Regions from separate parts of the Pseudarthrobacter sp. KH_020_B genome, predicted to be linked through region 2. Evidence: riboswitches for the same ligand, from Rfam matches in the RefSeq annotation. Region 2 holds a riboswitch; the other holds the start of a gene.
What was found. Region 2 has a riboswitch for cyclic di-AMP ahead of AC3IT0_RS04555 (M23 family metallopeptidase). Riboswitches for the same ligand answer to the same signal wherever they lie in the genome.
Positions count from the first base shown of each region.

Region 1: another riboswitch for cyclic di-AMP. It lies ahead of AC3IT0_RS03750 (aggregation-promoting factor C-terminal-like domain-containing protein); the one in region 2 lies ahead of AC3IT0_RS04555 (M23 family metallopeptidase).

Region 1 is NZ_CM174506.1:771,460-781,514, reverse strand. It holds gene AC3IT0_RS03785 (TetR/AcrR family transcriptional regulator) at 1-470, shown strand, start outside; gene AC3IT0_RS03780 (EamA family transporter) at 1,015-2,043, opposite strand; gene AC3IT0_RS03775 (LysR family transcriptional regulator) at 2,116-3,096, shown strand; gene AC3IT0_RS03770 (SixA phosphatase family protein) at 3,074-3,601, opposite strand; gene AC3IT0_RS03765 (winged helix-turn-helix domain-containing protein) at 3,908-4,771, opposite strand; gene AC3IT0_RS03760 (response regulator transcription factor) at 5,392-6,132, shown strand; gene AC3IT0_RS03755 (HAMP domain-containing sensor histidine kinase) at 6,140-7,729, shown strand; cyclic di-AMP (ydaO/yuaA leader) riboswitch at 7,810-7,962, shown strand; gene AC3IT0_RS03750 (aggregation-promoting factor C-terminal-like domain-containing protein) at 7,968-8,726, shown strand; gene AC3IT0_RS03745 (HAD-IA family hydrolase) at 8,776-9,456, opposite strand; gene AC3IT0_RS03740 (VOC family protein) at 9,500-9,874, opposite strand; gene upp (uracil phosphoribosyltransferase) at 9,936-10,055, opposite strand, start outside.
Region 2 is NZ_CM174506.1:945,411-955,465, reverse strand. It holds gene AC3IT0_RS04570 (HNH endonuclease) at 1-379, opposite strand, end outside; gene AC3IT0_RS04565 (NlpC/P60 family protein) at 616-1,362, opposite strand; gene AC3IT0_RS04560 (C40 family peptidase) at 1,534-2,208, opposite strand; cyclic di-AMP (ydaO/yuaA leader) riboswitch at 2,279-2,442, opposite strand; gene AC3IT0_RS04555 (M23 family metallopeptidase) at 2,592-3,416, opposite strand; cyclic di-AMP (ydaO/yuaA leader) riboswitch at 3,420-3,639, opposite strand; gene AC3IT0_RS04550 (iron-dependent transcriptional repressor DtxR) at 3,815-4,510, opposite strand; gene serC (phosphoserine transaminase) at 4,788-5,918, shown strand; gene AC3IT0_RS04540 (MFS transporter) at 6,021-7,355, opposite strand; gene AC3IT0_RS04535 (DUF3027 domain-containing protein) at 7,401-7,964, opposite strand; gene AC3IT0_RS04530 (cold-shock protein) at 7,974-8,357, opposite strand; gene AC3IT0_RS04525 (hypothetical protein) at 8,603-8,836, shown strand; gene AC3IT0_RS04520 (helicase-associated domain-containing protein) at 8,847-10,055, shown strand, end outside.

The DNA.
Region 1 (10,055 bases), 170 kb from region 2:
CCAAGGGCACTGTCTACTACAACTTCGGCAGCAAATCGGACCTGATCGCGCAGCTGCTGCGGCACGGCGTGGACATCCTGAAGGTGCGGCTGCTCAGCGAGGCCGGCCACCCAGGGGCCGATCCGCTGCTGGCCATGGAGGCAATGATCGGCCAGGCCATGGATTTTATGGCCGATTACCCATCCTTCGCCCGGTTGTGGGTGAGCGAAAACTGGCGGACTCCCAGCGAATGGCGGGACACGTTCGCTGTGCTTCGGTCTGAACTCCTGGCGGTGATCGGCGCGGCTATAGAGAACGTGGCTGCTGCCTATCCGGTGGACGAAACGATGTCGCGGGGCAGCCTCGAAACGGCGATCTTTGGCGCCTGCTTTGTGGTGGGGCTGGACCGGCAGACCTACAACCCGGAACGCACCCGTGACCAAAGCGTTGCAGCAATCATGGCAATCATGCGCGGCTATGTCGTGAAGTAGCGGGGATGATTGAACACATGCGCCACATGGGGAACAGCGGGAAGTTTGCCTTGATCGCGGCCGTCGCCGCCCTGGGCATGCTGGTGCTCACCGCCATCACCCTGGAAGAGGCCGTGATGGTCACGTTCCTGGGCCTGGTTGCGCTGGCCTACGTAGCGGCCGTGGCGGAGGTCCTGGCCCGGGGGCGCCGCTTGGTCCTGGTAGCCACCGCTGCGGGATCCAGCCTCACCATTGCCTTCTCCCTGGCCTTCGTCAGCACCTGGGAGCTGGCCTTCGCCGAGCAGTCGTCGTTCTTCGGTACGCCTCTCCCCACCGGGGATCCGGACAACTATTTCTACTGGGGCGCCGCCTCCGCGGTGGCCACGCTTGCGGTCCTGTTCCTCGGCGCAGCGTGGCCGGCGGGACGGCGGCTGGGGACTGCCAGACGGAGGCCCTCGCCAGCCAAGCGGCGGCCCGCTTCCGGTAGTGGCCGCCCTGCTGCGCGGCGCCCGGCCACCGGAAGCGCCGCAGCCCGGGGCGCGGCACCCCGCGGTGCCGCAACCGCTCAGCGCGCGTCAGGCTCCCGCGCACCCGCCCGGATGCCAACCTCAGCAGCCAAGCGGCCGTCGTCGTCCGCCTCCCCGGTCCGCAAGCCCGCACCCAAACCAGGTACCAAGGCGGGTGCCAAACCGGCTCCCCGCCGCTGACCCGGCCGCTGATCACGCGGGCCGCGTCCGGCGAGCACCGCCGTCGCCACCCCGCCCAGGAGGAGCAGCCCGCCAGCCAGTTCGGCCGGCGTCGGCACCTCCCCCAACGCCAGCCAGGCAGCGCTCATGCCCACCACGGGAACCAGCAGCGTAAAGGGCACCACGGCCGACGACGGGTAGCTGGCCAGGAGCCGGTTCCAGATCCCGTACCCCACCAGCGACGCGAAAATGGCCGTGTACAGCGCACTCAGGATGGTGGCCGGTTGGAGGTCTGCCAGCGTGCCGAACACCGCATCCGGGCCGTCCACCAGCAGCGACAGTCCAGCGAGGGGCAGCGGCACCACGGCGCCGGACCAGACCACCAGCCCCAGCCCGGAGGCGGCCTTGGCCTGACGCGCAATAACGTTTCCGGCAGCCCAGGACAGCGCGGCTCCCAACACGATGATGAGCGGCAGCACCGGGGCCACGGCACTTCGGCCGACAGCCACCACGGCCAGCCCCGCAACGCCAAGAACGACGCCGGCCAGTTGGCTCCTGCTGGGACGCTCACGCAGGAACCCGGCGGCCAGGAGGACGGTGAGCAGCACCTGCGCCTGGAGGACCAGGGAGGCGAGGCCTGCCGGCATGCCCAGCGCCATGGCCAGGTAGAGGAGGCCGAACTGGCCCGCGCTCATGAAAACTCCGACGCCGATGATCGCCTTCCAGCTGACGTCGGGCTTCGTGATGAAGAAGATCCAGGGGAAGACCACCAGGAGGAATCGCATGGCCACAAACAGCAGCGGGGGAACCTCACGGCCGTTCGCATGCAGGCCGAAGTCGATGGCCACGAAGTTCAGGCCCCAGAGAACGGCGACCAAGGCAGCGAGGAGGGAGTGTCGGAGATTCACGGTCCCACTCTTGCAGAACTCCAGATGAAGCACCAGCGTTGAATTCTGCGTCGAATCATGTACGTTTGCTTCATGATTGAGATCGGTTCCCTGCGTGCCCTTGCGGCCATTGAACAGCACGGTTCGGTCATAGCGGCGTCGGAGGTGATGGGTTTCAGTCCGTCCGCCGTCTCCCAGCAGATCAAGAAGCTGGAGAAGCAGACCGGGTTCCCCGTCCTGGAGCGCCGCGGCCGCGGGGTGCTGCTGACCGAGCGGGGGCTCACCCTGGCAGCATACGGACGGCGCATCCTGTCGGAGCTCGAGGAACTGGAATCCACCCTGTTGGCGGATCCGGCCAAGCCCACCGGGCACCTCAGGGTTGTTTCCTTTTCCACGGCCTGCCGGGGCCTCGTGGGGCCGCTGCTGGGACGGCTGGCTTCATCCGGAGCGGACCTGGACATCAGCGTGCTGGCCGAGGATCCGCGGGAAGCCGTGGCGCGCGTGGCCAACGGCGAGGCGGACCTGGGGGTGGTCCACAACTGGAACTCCGTCCCGCTGGTGATACCGGAGCACATGGCGCTTGAGTGGCTGTGCGAAGACGTTGCTGACGTTCTGGTGCACCGCGACCATCCGCTGGCAGGACGCGGCGAGGTGGAACCGCCTGACCTCGTGGATGAACGGTGGATCAGCACCCCGCACGGCGCCATCTGCAACGAGGCGCTGCTGCGGATCTTCGCCGATCTTGGCCGGGTGCCGGACATCAGGGTCTACGATCCCGACTTTGCAACCCACATCGCCCTGGTGGAGCAGGGAGCCGTGGTGGCGCTGGTCCCGCGCCTCGGCAGGCCCGCACTGCCTACGGACGTCGTCGCCCTGCCCCTGGTCAACCCCATGCAGGTCAGGCAGGTGGGCATCGTGTACCGCCGGACCATGGCCGCCAGCCCCGGCATCCAGTACGTCGCCGGACTGCTGAGGGAGGTCGCCGGGTCCAGCGCGGGCGATGGGACCCGGGAGGTCGCCGGGTCCAGTGGAGATGCTGGGTCCTTTGGGCTCAGTGGGCTCGCGGCACCTTGAATTTGGTCAGCCGGGCGTCCTGCCCGTCCAGCTCGGCCCAGGATTTTTCCGTTTCCATGACCGTGAGGGCGCTGGTGGGGTAGCGGGTGGCGGCGTCCATGTAGGCGTCGTGGTTTGAGTCGCGTGACGCCAGATGCATGGCGAGGTCCTGGACGCCAGGCATGTGCGAGATGAGCATCAGGGTGGTGACGGTGTCAGGCACGTGGTTGACCACGGCGAGCATCCGCAGTGCAGAGGCGGCGTAGAGACCGTCCTCAAGCTTCGGCGTCGGGGCCTTATCCCCCAGTTCAGAGCAGACCCAGGTGCAGGTCTGGCGGGTGCGCAGCGCGCTGGAACACAGGATGAAGTCCGGGAGGATGCCGTGCTTGACCAGCCACTTACCGGCCAGGGGCGCCTCGCGGTGTCCTCGTTCCTCCAAAGGCCGCTCATGATCCGCGACGCCGCCAGGCCAGTCGGACTTGGCGTGCCGCATGATCACCAGGCGCTTGATGTGGTGGTCGCTCATCCCCCAAGCCTAGACCCCAGCGAAGAAACCCGACCCGCGGCGCCGCCGTCACGCCCAGCACGCTTTTGGCCGCACCAAGAGTCCAGTCCCGCGGAATGTCGGGCCCGGCCGAGGGCGGCGAAGCTAAAAGCATGCTCCCCGTGACAAACCCGGGCCACCGCGCCCTCGAACCAGCCGCGGAGGCCAATGCCCAGAGAGCCCGGCTGAACGCGAAAAGGCGGCACATACCGAAAGCGCCGTTGTTGCGTGAGGTACGAGCGCAGGCGCAGAGGGATCGTGCCGCCTTTTCGATGTACTGAAGTAGGGCTAGATCGAGTATTCCGGAGCGGCCCAGACAATCACTTCGGGGTGCTCGTAGAAGCGGTAACCCTGGCCGCGGACGGTGCGGACGGTGTTGGCGAGGCGGCCCAGCTTGGAGCGGAGGCGGCGGATGTGGACGTCGATGGTGCGCTCGTTGGGGACTTCCTCGGCGTTGCGCCACAGGCCCTCAAGCAGTTCGTCGCGGCCCACTGTGCGGGTGCCGTTTTCCACGAGGTAGTTCAGGAGTTCGAATTCCTTGAAGGTCAAGTTCAGGGATTCGCCGTCCAGGTGGACTTCGCGGCGGGCAAGGTCGATCAGGACGCCGGACGGGCGCGGGTCCTGGGGCTGCAGCCGCGCAGTCTCGGTGCGCTTCTGCGCGTTCACGGTGGGGTCACCAAAGGTGGAACGGACGACGTCGAGCGCGGAACCGGGGGTGCCGGCCGGGGCCACGGCCACGGCTGCGTAGCTTTCGGCACCGGTCACGAGCGACTGTGCGTAAGCGCGGATCTCCTGGGCAAGTTTGGCAATGGAGGTTCCGGCAGCCGCTGCGGTCTCCTCGTCGATGCCCATGTACACGACAAATCCACGGGCCACGGTGTCATTGGCGACCGGGCGGACGGTGTTGGGTCCCGCGATGACCGGAGTGGGCGCAGTCAGCGGCGCGGCTTCGGCGGGCTGGACGGCGCGGAGCTGGCCGTAGGAATTGGGGTTGTAGCCCTGGGGTGTGTAGCCGGGGGCCGGAAAGCTGGCGCCAGGGGCGGCCGGGGCGAATGCCGGTCGGGCACCGAATCCCTGGCGGAGGCCGGAAGCCTGGCCGGCCTTGCCTGCGTTACGGACGGAGATGTGGACGTATCCAGATGCAACTGACATGAATGCTTACCTCAATGTGAATGGCCGTCATCGCGGCTCGAATGCTGGTTGTCCCCGCAATGAAATCTGGGGATGGCGCCCTACGCTGGGCTGGGGGGCGAATGCCTAAGAACTTCGTGGGGTCTGAAGGTCAGGCGTGCATTCGGCAACAGCGCATGTCGGCAGCAGCGGGTGTGCTGGGCCAATATTCTGCGGCTGCAGGTGCTGTTGAGTTCTTGTTCACAATTGAAAGTGTGCAACGTAACAATGAAAACTTGCAAGTAACAAAGGGCGCTTTGTTCCGCATACTGAGACAAAATACGGATTTGTGTTGCAGATCACCATTCTGAAATGGCAAGAAAACTGCAGTTGTTGCCCGCGAAGGGCGCACGAATGGCCCTACATGGCGAACAATCTTCACCCAATCGCGCTTCTAAGCCGGAAGAATTCACCGTGCAATGGCTTGCCGGAATTGCCCGTTGCCTTTCGGCGTCTGTCCAACGGAAACGGCTCCCGCCGGCGAATTATCGGCGTTCCGCCCGGCCACCCAGATCGCCCATCCAGCTCGCTAGGCTGGGATTCACAGCGTGCGCACAGGAACCCCATAGCGCGGGCTAACCGAATGATCGGAGAGTTGTCCCATGGCCACTTCGCACTCCATGACCAACAACCTTCCGCAACTGACCCACCCGGACGGCTCCCCCATCCGCGCCCTGGTGGTTGACGACGAACCCAGCCTCTCCGAACTCATGAGCATGGGGCTGCGCATGGCCGGATGGTCCGTTGGCGTGGCTTCGGACGGCCCGGAGGCCATCAAGCTTGCCAAGGAGTTCCGCCCGGACGTCCTGGTGCTGGACGTGATGCTCCCAGGGTTCGACGGCGTTGAGCTGCTGGGCAGGATCCGCGCCTTCGCGCCGGAGGTACCTGCGCTTTTCCTGACCGCCAAGGACGCCGTCCAGGACAGGATCGTGGGCCTGGCGGCCGGCGGGGACGACTACGTGACCAAGCCCTTCAGCATGGAGGAGGTCCTGCTGCGGCTGCACCGCCTGGTCCAGCGGTCCGGCGTTGCCGCAATGGACACCGCCGAACTTGTGGTGGGTGATCTTGTCCTGAACATCGACACCCGCGAAGTGACCCGGGCAGGCGACGACCTCCAGCTCACCGCCACCCAGTTCGAGCTGCTCCGGTACCTCATGGAGAACCCCAAACGCGTGATCAGCAAGGCCCAGATCCTGGACCGCGTCTGGAACTATGACTTCGGCGGTCAGGCCAACATCGTGGAGCTCTACATTTCCTACCTGCGCAAGAAGGTGGATGCAGTGCACCCGCCCATGATCCATACCGTGCGGGGCGCCGGCTACGTCATCAAGCCGACCGAGTAACCCCTCCATGTCCACGCCGCAAGCATCCTCGCCGCGAGCAACGCCAGCACCAGCCCGGAGCTGGCTGAAACCGGATACGTGGCATCTGCGCACGCGCCTGATCCTGTTGACCATGGCCCTGCTGGTGGCCATCTGCGGCGCCGTGGGGCTGTTCAGCTACGCCTCCATGGACTCCTTCCTCACCGGCCAGCTGGATGGGCAGCTGAGCCAGGCCGCCAAACGCTCGAACGATCCGGGCCGCCCACCCTTGGGCGGCTTCAACGGCAGGCCCGATCCCCTGGACTCACGCGGGCAAAGTGTAGGAACGCTGAATGCGCGGATCCTGAACGGCCAGATCCCCAGCGGCGGCTTCCTGGACTCGGACACCACCCGCCTCGCCCTCGACACCGAAGACAAGCAGACCCTGCTGGCGCTGACGCAGAACAGCACCCCTGTGAACCGCTCGCTATCCAACGGGGATTACCGGATTGTGGCCGTGGAAACCGGTTACGGCGATGTCCTTGTCACGGGCCTCCCGCTCGCCGCCAAGGAGAGCACGCTGGCGTCGCTGGTGTGGACTTTTGTGTTCGTTTCCCTCGGCGGCCTGGCGCTGATCGGACTGGCAGGAACCGTGCTGATCCGACGCACCATGAAGCCGCTGGAGCAGCTTTCCGAGGTTGCTACCCGGGTGGCCCGGCTCCCGCTGGATGCGGGCGAGGTGGCACTTGCGGTGCGCGTCCCGCCGTCGAACTCCAACCCCGGAACCGAAGTGGGCAGCGTAGGGCACGCCCTCAATCTGATGCTGGACAACGTCGCCAACGCACTTGAGGCGCGGCAGCGGAGCGAGACCAAGGTTCGGCAGTTCGTTGCCGACGCGTCCCATGAACTCCGCACCCCGCTGACCGCCATCCGCGGGTATACGGAGCTGATGCGGATGACCGAGGACTTCACCCCGGACGGCCGGAAATCCCTTGGCCGCGTCCAGAGCCAGTCCGAACGCATGACCACCCTGGTGGAGGATCTGCTCCTGCTGGCCCGGCTCGATGAGGGGCAGCCCCTGAAGCTCAGCGAAGTTGACCTCACACAACTTGTGATCGAGACCGTCAGTGACGAGAAAGTCATTGCCCCGGACCACCACTGGCGCCTTGAACTGCCTGACGAGCCGCTCGCCGTCACCGGTGATGCGTCCCAACTGCGTCAGGTGCTGGTCAACCTGCTGTCCAACGCGCGCAAGCACACGCCGCCCGGGACCACCGTGGTCACCGCTGTCAGGAAGGCTGCCGATGGCGGCGCGGCGGTGACGGTAACGGACGACGGCGGCGGCATCCCTGCGGAGTTCGTGGACCATGTTTTCTCCCGGTTTGCCCGCGCAGACGCGGCCCGCAAGGGTACGGCACCTGCCTCGGGCGCCGGGGCGTCGGAAGGCACCAGCGGCCTGGGCCTGTCCATTGTCCAGTCGATCATGGAGGCCCACGGCGGGAGCGTGGAAGTGACATCGCGGGGCGGGCGGACGGCGTGTCGCCTTGCTTTTCCCCGCCGGCGTCCTGGCGCGGACAGCCGACGCCCGAGCGCAGCAAGGCGACACACCGCCGTCGTGACTCCTGTTACCAAAATGTGACTTCAGCGTCGAGCTCCTGTAGCGTCGTTGAGGTGCGGTTCCCTTTTGGGCCGCATATCCGGATGACGCCAAGCTCTGCCGCTTCCCGGATTCCGTTTTCAGAGGCAGAGGCGGGGGACCCACCGTCCCGGGCACCAAGTGTCCTTTGGGGTTAAGCCAACACGTGATTGTGCCGTGTGGCCGGATGCCCTCATCCGAACCCGACAGCTAACTCCGCAGGTGTGAGAGGCGATCCATCATGTCTGAATTCAAGGTAGAACCGCGCCCGCAGGGCGACACAAAGTCCGACAGCCGCCGCAAGCAGTCCCGCTTCGGTGCAGCTATGTCCCCGCTGTCCAAGGCGGCCCGGATTCCCTCCGTGGGCCAGCGCGTCGCGGTGTTCGCCACCGCGTGCGCCCTGTTGGTCGGAGTCAGCGCCGCAGCACACGCTTCCGAGTCGGCCTCGCTTGCAGCCAGCGCCAACCAGGCCGCCGAAGAAGAGCGCGCCCAAGCGAACCTCAGCTTCGAAGCAGCCGAGATTCAGGCCCCGGCCACCCCGGAAGCTCCGCCGGCCGAGATCAACGTGGCGCCCCAGGCTGCCGACCCGGCACCTGCCCCTGCACCGGAGGCCGCACCGGCTCCGGCTCCCGAGCCGGCTCCTGCCCCTGCCCCGGCTCCCGAGCCGGTTCCTGCCCCTGTTGTGGCGATCAATGACCCCGCAGGAGCCCAGGCCTACGCCGCCGGCCGGCTGGCGACCTATGGCTGGTCCGCTGACCAGATGCAGTGCCTGCAGACGCTGTGGACCAAGGAATCCGATTGGACCACCACGGCCACCAACCCCAGCAGCGGCGCGTACGGCATCGTCCAGTCGTTGCCCGCCGAGAAGATGGCGAGCGCCGGCGCGGACTACGTCACCAACTACCGCACGCAGATCAACTGGGGCCTGAACTACATCCAGGAGCGCTACCAGTCACCGTGCGGTGCGCTGAACTTCCACCTGTCGAACAACTGGTACTAAGCCGACTTCGCTGAGCGGCGCCGGCAGTTCACGAAGGTGATCCGCCGGCTCAAAACCGGAAAGAAATGATCTGCCGTCCCCCAGCGTCCGTTTCCACGGAGGCGGAAACGGCACTGTAATCCGGGATGTGGAGCACGCCTTCCGGCAACTCGCCCGTATTGGGACCCACGGCCACCGTCCGGATACCTGCGGCAACACCTGCGGCGATTCCTGCGGGCGCGTCCTCGAACACCACGGCGTCCTCCGGTTTCACGCCCAGCAGGCTGGCTGCCATCAAATAGCCTTCCGGGTGCGGTTTGCCCCGCGTGACCCGGTCCGCCGTCACGGCCGTAGCCGGCATCGCCAGTCCGGCGGCGTCCATACGGATGTCCGCGAGAGTCCTGTCCGCTGAGGTCACCAGCGCCACTGCCTGGGCCGGGAGGCTGCGAAGCAGGTCGGCAGCCCCCGGCAGCGCGACGATACCCGCAGTCCGCACCCTTTCCATCGCCCCGAGTTCCTCAGTGAGCGCCACGACGTCGGCCCCCTCCGGCGCGAACCGGCGTACGGTATCGACAGCCTGGACGCCGTGCGAAGTGCGCAGGATTTCGGCGATGTCCAAGCCGTACCGGGCAGCGAATTCTCCCCAGACCTCCTCCACTACTGCCGTGGAGTCCACCAGCGTGCCGTCCATATCGAAAAGGACGGCCCGGCAGGTCAGTGTTCGCGTGGCGGCAGGTGCGGCAATGTTCATGCTGCCTATTTTGCCTTAGGCGGCACGACCCGGCGTCACAGTCTTAGGCGGCACGACCCGGGATGTACTGCACCGCCCATTTGTTGCCATCGGGATCGGCGAAATAGACGAAGTGCCCCCAGTCCTGGATGTCTATGTCGCTGACCTCCACACCGTTGCTCTTGAGGTGGGCGTGGGCAGCCTGGATGTCGCTGACCACCATCTGCAGGCTTGGGGCCGTACCCGGAGGGGCGTCATTGAGACCCTCGCCAATACAGATGGAGCAGGCGGATCCCGGCGGGGTCAGCTGGACGAAGCGGATGCCATCCATGGGCCGCTCGTCGAAATCCGGGTTGAATCCAACCTTGTTGACGTAGAAATCCTTGGCACGGTCAACGTCGGATACGGGCACAAAAACGAGTTCAAGTTTCCAGTCCATGCGCCACAGGCTAACGGCGGCGGCAGGAAAGCGGAAGGCTTGTTTCTGGAGCAGCCCTGTCCTAGCCGGCGATGCCGTACAGGCGGTCTCCGGCGTCGCCCAGCCCGGGAACGATGTAGGATTTCTCGTCGAGCCGTTCGTCAATGGAAGCCAGCACGATGGTGACGTTGGCCTCGGCAAG
Region 2 (10,055 bases):
CAGCCGGCGTGTGGTCGCCCTTGGTGTTGTTGCACCGGAGGCACGCGGCCACCAGATTCTCCCAGGAGTCGGCGCCGCCACGTGATTTGGGCTGCACATGGTCGATCGTGTGGGCACCTTTGCCGCAATACGCGCACCGGTGACCGTCCCGCCGCAGGACTCCGCGGCGGCTGACTGCGGTCCCCTGGTTGTATCTGGGGCGGATGTAGCGGTTCAGGAGAATCACTGACGGCCGGCCCAGAATCTCCTGCGGTCCCACCACAGGATCATCGCCCTCGGCAATGACACTGGCCTTGCCCGTGAGCACAAGCACCAGCGCCCGGCGGAAGGTGACTACCGCCAGCGGTTCATATCCAGCATTCAGAACGAGAGTGCGCATGCACGTACCTCTTTGTGGCCGCACCCGTCAGGGGCACGAGGGCCGGCTGCCCCCGGCATATCCGGGCTATGGATCGACACCACAAGAGTAAACAAAGAATCCCGGGATCAACTAATCCCGGACGTGGCCGCGGTCACGTGTCGGGCCAGGCAGCCGTCCGGATCCGTGCAAAAAGCCCGCAGACAGCAAAGGACCCCCGCCGTGAGGCGAGGGTCCTTCGAAGGCTGAGTCAGCTGCTAGGACACGCGGATGAAGACCGGTCCTGAGCCAACGTTGGCGCTGAAGACAACGGTCTGGTTGCCGTTGTAGCCGCCGTGCACTGCCTGGCCGTTGCCGGCGTATACGGCAATGTGGGCCACGCCCGCGCCGCCGTCGGCGTAGTAGATCAGGTCGCCGGGCTGGGCCTCGGCGGCGCTCACGGTCTGTCCCAGGGACAGGTAGCCTGCAGGCCAGCCGTGGTAGTTGATGCCCACGGCGGCCAGGGCGTTGGTTACCAGCATGGTGCAGTCCTGCATAACACCCAGCTGGGCGTACGCGGCGGACAGGATGGCCTGGCCCTTGCCGCTGGCAGCAACCGGCGCCTTCGGAGCGGCCGCCGCTACGTTGACGGTGGCAGCGGCCTTGGCCGGAGCCGGAGCCGGAGCCGGAGCTTCAACAACAGGTGCGGGAGCCTCAACCGGAGCCGGCGTGGTGGTCACGGCGGGCTTCTCGTAGGAGATGGCAATAGTGGAAGCAGCCGAAATGATGGCGGGGGCGGAAACCTCAACCTCAAGGTTCGAAGCGGAAGCAGCTTCACGCTGGACGCCGGTGTCAGCGTTCGCAGCGATACCACTGGTCAGGACAAGGCCGGAAGCAGCAGCGATAACCGCTGCCTGACGGCCCACGCCGCCGGCGTTGTCGCCGACAGCCTTGGCAATGACAGCCAGCGAGTTGGTCTTGGCGACCTCGGCGCGGTGCCGTGCAACAGTTGCGCGTGTAGTCATTAATTTCTCTCTTTCGTTTTCCTCAGGACCGCGTGGGCAGCCCAAGGGCTTTGGACGCGCCGGCATCTTGGGGGTACGCCGGCACGCCCCGAACGGGGATTTAGCGAAGAGTTTCTCGCGAAGAAACGGTTCCGGCAGCACAGGGCTGCGGAACTGCTGGATTGGAGGAAACTACGGGGCCATCGTGAAGAACGATCCGCCGCCCGTGGATGCCACGGAGTGGAGCAGCGTGCCCTGGGACGGGTTCAGTGCGCTGATCATCATGCCGTTGCCGACGTAGATGCCAACGTGTGCGCCGCCATTCTGCATGACCAGGTCACCGGGAGCCGGTGTGGCGGTGGGCCGCATGGCGGTCCAGGCATTGGTGCGGGGAATGCTGATGCCGGCCTGGGCGTAGACCCACTGGGTGAAGCCGGAGCAGTCCCAGCCATTGGGAGTGGTGCCGCCCCAGAGGTAGGGGTGGCCGATACCGGTGTAGGCAAGTGCTGCCAGACCCGAAGCGGCAGCGGAGGAGACAGTGTCCGCGAGCTTGGAGGCCGCGGCCTCGGTTGCGGCAGCACCCTGGGCCCCGGTTTCGGAGGCCGTGGACTGCGCACGGACCGTCTCAACCTTCGGCGCCGGCGTCGTCTTGATAACGGGGCGTTCGAAGGAAACAGTAGCCGTGGGCGCGGCAGTTACGGCAAGTGCCGTCTGCGCGGAACCGGACTCGCTGGAGGCGGATACGCCGGCGGTGGTGTCCGCGGCGTTGGCCGGAAGCCCCATGCTCAGGATCAGACCTGATGCAGCTGCGATAACAGCAGCCTGGCGACCTACGGTCCCGGCGTTGGCACTGACGGCCTTGGACACGGAGCCCAAGGGGTTAGTGCGAACCGGTTGTGCGCGGTGACGCGCAGAAGTATGGCGTGAAGACACGAAGGTAGCCTCTCCCAATGCCTGCGAGGTGAGCTGTCGGATTCGGATGGGAGTCACCCGGCCGCGCTGCTTCACGGTGGAAGCTTTGCGACTTAACCCCAAGGCCTTCAAAATTCGAAGACCAAAATTGGTTCCCCCGCCCCTGCCAGACGATGTCATGCGAACGGACCTTGAGCGGTGGCAGAGCTAGGCAATCCACTCAAGAACGTCAACTTCGGAAAAGTTGACGCGCTTTAGACGTTACAGGAGTTCCGAGCCAATGTCACATTCAGGTCACGGCATGTCGCTGCGATTTGAGAGTTTGCCATCATTTTGAATCAGAGCCAGCCGGTGGGGTCAACGACTTCGCCGTTGATCTGGACCTCGAAGTGGAGGTGGCAGCCCGTGGAAGCGCCCGTGGTGCCGCTGAGGGCTACGACGTCGCCGCGGCTGACCGTCTGGCCTACCCTGACGCTGGCGGAGGAGAGGTGGTTGTACGTGGTTTCAAGGCCATTGCCGTGATCCACCACCACGCGGTTGCCGCCGCCGTACTGGTGCCAGCCCACGAAGGTCACGGTGCCGCTGGCAGCAGCCAGGACAGAGGTTCCGCACTGTGCCATGAAGTCCTGGCCACGGTGGAAGTCGCCGGAACCGCCGGTGATGGGGCTGATCCGGAATCCGAAGGGTGAGGCCGTAGCCAGCTGGGCCAGCGGCGAGCCGAGGCTTCCGGCAGAGGCGGCGCGGGTAATGGATCCCGCGGACTGGGCGCTCAGCAGCTGCTTCAGCTTGCCGTCGGGATCACCCTGGGTAACCACGGACGAGCGGCTGAAATCAATTTGGGCGGCGGCTTCGGCAGTAACTTCGGGCTGCGGAGCAGCGGAAACGGCTGACGCCGGCTGGCCGGGTGCCGGCGTGGCCATCACGGGGCCGGTCACAGGAACCGTCACGGTGAGTGCCAGGCCTGTGGCTGCCAAAGCGATGCCCGCCTTCTGGCCGAGGCCACTGGCGGCGGCGAAATCCGTCATCTGCCGGAATGGTCCCCGGCGGCGGCGTGCTTCCCGCTGTGGGTCGCGGGGCCTCTCCGCGGTGAAATCCTCGGCCACTCTGGGCGCCGAAGCGGGACCCACCGCGCGACGGCGGCCCCTGGAGTATTGCGTGGTCAAGAATGTTCCTCTCTGGATAGCCTGCGAAGTTAGCTGTCGGATTCGGGTCAGAGAGTTCAAAGACCCGGTCCGCCGTAACAAGCACTTTGGCGCAGAGATATCCCGTGAGGATCCTTCGCTGGAAGAGGCTTGCTGCTGACGGACTTCACCCCAAGGCAGTCTTGCGACTGCCGGTTGTGGTTCCCCCGCCTCTGCCAGTTGGTGACTCGTGCACCTGATCCGCTGGCAGAGCTCGGCTCCGGATCAGGTAACGCTTTTGTATCGACGCTGAGTTGCAACTATAGGTGATTAACTTGGACAGTAACAATTCCGTTATCTTTGCGGAACTGGCGTCACTGCGCTACGGCGCGGCACCACAAGGGGGCCGCCGTCCTGTTAGCGGGAGACTGCCGCCCCCGTCAGCGGACGGACACAAAGACGTGGGATGCCACTTCCGGGGGCAGCTCGAGCGCCCCTTCTATTCCCGGAACCCGCACCGAAATGTACTCCCCCACGCGCTCCAGGGACACCGAGGCACCGGGCCTGATCCCGCCTTCGTCCAGCTGGACCAGCAGCTCAGGTTCCACCTGGATGGGCTCAGCCAGCCGGCTGACTGTCACGCTCGACGCCGGCCCGTAGCCCTGCATCGCATCAAGGAGATTAATCACACCAGCGTCAGGGAGCGCAGGCGCGGGTCCGCCCAGGGCGGCCAGCCCGGGAATGGGGTTGCCGTACGGGGACTCGGTGGGATGGTTGAGCAATTCGTAGATGCGCTGCTCAACGCGTTCACTCATCACGTGTTCCCAGCGGCACGCTTCATCGTGGACGTAGGCCCAGTCCAGGCCAATCACATCCGCCAGAAGCCGTTCCGCCAACCGGTGCTTGCGCATCACTTCCGTGGCGCGTTTCCGTCCGGCTTCGGTCAGCTCCAGGTGACGGTCTCCGGAGACCACCACCAGTCCGTCGCGTTCCATCCGGCCGATGGTTTGGGACACCGTGGGCCCGGAATGCCTCAGCCGTTCGGCGATGCGTGCGCGAAGAGCAACGATGTTCTCTTCTTCAAGCTCCAAAATGGTCCGAAGATACATCTCCGTAGTATCGATCAGATCCGTCATCCAGCTCAGCTCCTCGAGCGCAGTACCTTGCGTTGTCCCACCGTATCGCGTCCCGCGCAGCGGCGAGGTCCGCTAAAAAGCTTAGCCTATTTTGAATTTGTCTGGATAATCCCCGGGCGGGGACAAATGGTCTCATTGGCCGGACTTATGACGGCGCCGGTTCCCGCCCAATCGAGGGTTCGGGCAGAATAAAGGAGGTCCTTATGCAGTCACCGCCGACTACCGGCCACCCCACCGTCCGGACGTGAGCCACGTCCATGCCGAAATTGGAGCCCCCGTGAGCGAAACCAGCATCACTATTCCTGCCGAACTCCTGCCAAAGGATGGACGGTTCGGCGCAGGACCGTCCAAGGTCCGGCCGGAGCAGCTCGAAGCACTCTCGGCGGCGTCCAGGACCATCCTGGGCACCTCCCACCGCCAGGCTCCGGTCAAGAACCTCGTAGGCTCCGTCCGTGACGGCCTCAGCCAGTTCTTCCGGGCCCCCGAGGGCTATGAAGTGGTCCTCGGCGTCGGCGGCTCCACCGCTTTCTGGGACGTCGCCAGCTTCGGCCTGGTGGAGAAGAAGGCCCAGCACCTGTCGTTCGGCGAGTTCGGCTCCAAGTTCGCCTCAGCCACCAACAAGGCCCCGTTCCTGGACGCCTCCTCCATCATCAAGTCCGAGCCCGGCACGCGCCCGGTATCCGCCGCCGAGGCCGGCGTGGACGTCTACGCCTGGCCGCAGAACGAAACCTCCACCGGTGTCGCAGCTCCGGTCAAGCGCGTTGTGGGAGCCGACGCCGGTTCCCTGGTCCTGGTGGACGCCACCTCAGCGGCCGGCGGCCTGGACGTGGACGTCTCCGAAGCCGATGTCTACTACTTCGCCCCGCAGAAGAACTTCGCGTCCGACGGCGGCCTGTGGCTGGGCCTCTTCTCCCCCGCCGCGGTGGAACGCGCCGCCCGGGTCAAGGCCAGCGGCCGTTGGATCCCGGACTTCCTGGACCTCCAGACCGCCATCGATAACTCCAGGCTGAACCAGACGTACAACACGCCGTCGCTCTCCACCCTGGTGACCCTCGACAACCAGGTCCAGTGGCTGAACAGCAACGGCGGGCTCGACTTCGCCAGCAAGCGCACCGCTGACTCCGCCGGCCGGATCTATTCCTGGGCCGAGGCCTCCGAGTACGCCACCCCGTTTGTGGCCAAGGCGGAGGACCGGTCCAACGTCATCGCCACCATCGACTTCGACGACTCGATCGATGCTGCCGCGATCGCCAAGGTGCTGCGCTCCAACGGCATCGTGGACACCGAGCCGTACCGCAAGCTGGGCCGCAACCAGCTCCGGATCGCCACGTTTGTGGCCATCGAGCCGGCTGACGTCTCCGCGCTGCTGGCAAGCATCGACTACGTGGTGGGCGAACTGCGCAAGTAGCTCCCCCGGGCGCGAACGGACACTTGAGGCCCAGGAACCGGGGCCCCAAGTGTCCGTTCGCGCTGTTTTGTGGTGGCGCCAGGTTTGTGGTGACGCCAGTTGTCAGCGTCCGACGGCGTCGTCCGGGTTTTCGTCCCGGGCGGCGCCGTTTGCGTTGTCCCCCGGTTGCTGGACGCCCAGGTGGGAGACCACACCGAAGTACCGCAGGCCGCGGGCGCGCCGGTTGAAGGTGAGCCGGAGCTGCTGGGCGCGGATGATCCAGATCATTCCGATCACGGCGGCGATGATCCCGGAGGCTGCCGCCACGGCAAGTGACCACCGGGGGCCGGCGACGTTGGCCACCCATCCCACAAGTGGGGCGCCGATGGGTGTGCCGCCCATGAAGATGGCCATGTACAGGGCCATGACCCTGCCCCGCATGACGGGATCGGTGGTGGTCTGGACGTAGCCGTTGGCACTGGTCATCATGGTGATCGCGAACAGGCCCACCGGCACCAGCGCGACGCCGAACCAGAAGTAGTCCGGGGCAAGCGCGGCCAGTCCCGAGGTCACGCCAAAGGCGGCCGCCGCGCCGAAGATCATCCGCAACCGGGGCTTACCGCGGCCGGCGGAGAGCAGCGCGCCTGCCACGGAACCGATGGCCATGATGGAATTCATCAGCCCGAAGGCGCTGGCGTCCAGCCCGAATTCCGTGCCCACCATCGCGGCGATGAACAGCACGAAATTGAGCCCGAGTGTTCCCACGATGAACACGGCCACGAGGACCACCACAATGTCCGGCCGGAACCGCACATAGCGCAGCCCCTCCCGGATCCGGCCCTTGCCCGGCGCCGCGCGCGGAAGCTGCCGCAAGGACGCCGTCGGAATCTTCCACAGGCTCAGGAGCATGGCCAGGAAGGTGCAGGTGTTGATCAGGAACACCCAGCCGGGACCGACCGCCACGGTGAGGACGCCGGCCACGGCGGGCCCGATCATCCGGGCGACGTTGAAGGAGGCACTGTTCAGGGCCACAGCGTTGGGCAGGTAGTCGTCCCGCACGAGTTCCGATACGAAGGTCTGCCGCACCGGGGCATCGAGGGCTGAGACCATGCCCAGCAGCAGGGCGAAGCCGTAAACGTGCCACAGCTGGCCGGCGCCGAGCACCACCAGGACGCCCAGGCCGGTGCTCAGGAGGGCCATCATCGACTGCGTGATGATGAGCAGCTGCCGGCGGCTGTACCGGTCCGCCACGAGGCCGGCCACCGGTGCGAGGAACAGCTGTGGCCCCAGCTGCAGTGCCATGGTGATGCCCATGGCCCCGGCGTCGTGATCGGTGAGGTGGTCAAACACCAGCCAGTCCTGGGCCGTCCGCTGCATCCAGGTTCCGATGTTGGAAACCAGCGCGCCGAGGAACCAGATCCGGTAGTTGAGGATGTGCAGGGATTTGAAGGTGGACATCAGTTCCGGCCTTCGTGGTTTTCAACCCTGCGCATTGTCAACTGCTTAGTCAGCCTCGCCGGCGGGGTCGTCGTCGTCCGATTCTTCGGAGTCTTCGGATTCTTCGTCCTCGTCTTCGGACCCGGGAGTGTCAGCCTCGGCCTGCAAAGCGTCCGGCTCCGCAGTGAGGGCCTCCGCCGCGGGTGACTCCTCTTCCTCTGCAGTCTGCGCGTCCTCGGGGCGGACACGCTCGGCCCACGGCACCCACTCCGGGGAGAGGATGGAGTCCTCCGACGGCAGGAGGCCAAGCTCGCTGACCGTGACCACCTTGGAGCGGGAGTTCCGGGTCAGGACCGCGTACCACTGCCAGCCGTGGTACCCGGCCATTTTTGATTCGAAGAGGTGTGTGACCAGGCGGTCGCCCTCACTTTTGGCCGCCAGGTGCGCACCGATGTCCGACGCCGCCGTGATGCCTTCGATGGCGGTTCGTGCTTCGCCGACGGCAGCCGCGAGGAAGGCATCCGGCTTTCCGGTACGCCACACGGGCACGCCGGTACGGCGCTTGGCCTCGGCTTTGGGGCCCGCCTTCTCCGCTGCCGTGGTGCCCGGCTGTTCAGCTTCCGCGTTCATGGCCAAGGCCTAGACGTCCAGCTCGTCGGCAACCTTACGCAGGGCAGCCGCGATGGCCTTGCCCTTGTTGCCTTCCGGGTACTTGCCCGCGGACAGGGTTCCGGAGAGGTTGTCCAGCACGCTGACCAGGTCCTGGACGAGCGGCGCGAGGTCCCGGGCGCTGGGCCGCTTGGCCTTGGCGATGGACGGCGTCTTGTCCAGGATGCGCAGGCCCAGGGCCTGTGCACCCTTGCGGCCATCGGCAACGCCGAACTCAACCCGGGTGCCGGCCTTCAGCTCCGTGATGCCTTCGGGCAGCGATGATTTGGGCAGGAAGACTTCCTGGCCGTCCTCGCCTGCGAGGAATCCGAAGCCTTTTTCCTTGTCATACCACTTGACCTTGCCGGTAGGCACGTAATCAACCTTCTTCGTTCTGAGCTCTTCTGACACGGCCCTCCGTCACCGCATCCGCACTGATGTGCGGGTCCAGGGTATGACAGCGACGGACCGTGTTGGTCTGTTCCTCAAGGTTATCCTGCCGGGGCCCGGAATCCTGCTTTCACGCACCCTTCGTCCTGCCGCCTGCCGCGGCTGTGCGCCCGCGGCTCACGGCTGCCTGTGGCGCCACCACCGGCCGCCCGGCTGTTAGCGTTACCTGTATGACACCCTCGCGATACCGGCGCCCACTGATGATCTGCGCAGCGGTTGTTGCCATGTTTTCCCTCGTGGCGGTAGGAGCCGTCATGGCCCTGGCCTTCGCAGGCTCCGCGGCTCCCGCCTGGGTCACCGCCACTGCCCTGTACGGGTTGCCTGTGGCGTTCCTTCTGATGCTCTTCCTGGTCCTGGACAGCGTGGCCGGCCGGCGCCGGGCAGGAAAGTCCAGCGGACGGTAACGTTGGACTGATGTCCCTTATCCGCGCGCTCAGCAAAGAACTGGAAGCACGCAGCGATGACTCGTTGCGGGCGCTTTTCGCGGCGCGGCCGGACCTTATGTCCCCCGCAGTTCCTGACTTTTCCGCCCTGGCCGCCCGGGCAAGCGCGCGGGTCAGCGTCCAGCGCGCGCTCGAGCGGCTTAACAGGCCGCAGATGCAGGTGCTGGAAACCCTGCACCTCTGCACGAACACGGACACCGAGCACAGCGCATCTGCGGCGGGCGTCCGGAAACTCATTGCAGGGTCCACGGTGGCGGCGCTGGAACGCATCCTGGCCTCGCTCCAGGAACTGGCGTTGGTGCACCGGGCAGTGCCGCCGCATGGAACGGTGGCTTCGGCCCACCGGCAGCGTTACTACCTGCCGGTGGGAAGCCTCAAGGACGTGGTGGGAATCTATCCTGCGGGGCTGGGGCGCAGCTACACCGAACTGGTCAGGCTTCAGCCCGCGTTTGCCCAGCGGGCAGTCCAGCTCGTAGCCGAGCTGCACCGCAGCGGCGTCTCCATCCAGAACGCCACCACCCCCATGGAGGCAGCGCTCGCGCTGCAGCATTGGACGTCCTCTCCCGAGGCACTCGGCGAGGCTTTGGCCGGGGCCCCGGAACGCACGACGGCGTTGCTCGCCAAATTCCGCAACTGGGCCATGGGTGCCGTCCCCCAGGCGCAACGGAAAGCGTCGGTCACGAACCAGGGCGCCGACGTCGGGCCCGTTGACTGGCTCCTGGCCCGCGGCCTGCTGGTCCCCCTGGACGCCGCACACGTGGAACTGCCGCACAGCGTGGGGCTGTCGCTGCGTGGCGGGGCCATCATCAATGACTTCTCCCTGTCCCCGCCGGTTCCGGAGCTGGGCAGCACCACCGCTGCGCTTCGCCGGAACGCGGCGCTGGGCGCCATCGCTGAAACCCTCCGGCTGGTGGGTGATCTCCTCCATGCCGTCCGCGAACAGCCGCTGGCTACGCTGCGCAGCGGCGGCGTGGGTGTCCGGGAAATGAAGCGGCTGGCCGAGACGCTGCGCATCGACCAGCACCGGGCGGGCCTGCTGCTGGAGCTCAGCGCCCTCTCCGGCCTGTTGCGCCTTGATGTGGACTCGTCCTCCTGGGTGCAGCCCCCGCAGCTGGAATGGCTGGCCCTCCCCCGCCAGGAGCAGTGGCTGTGGCTGGTCAACGCCTGGCTCGCGAGTGAG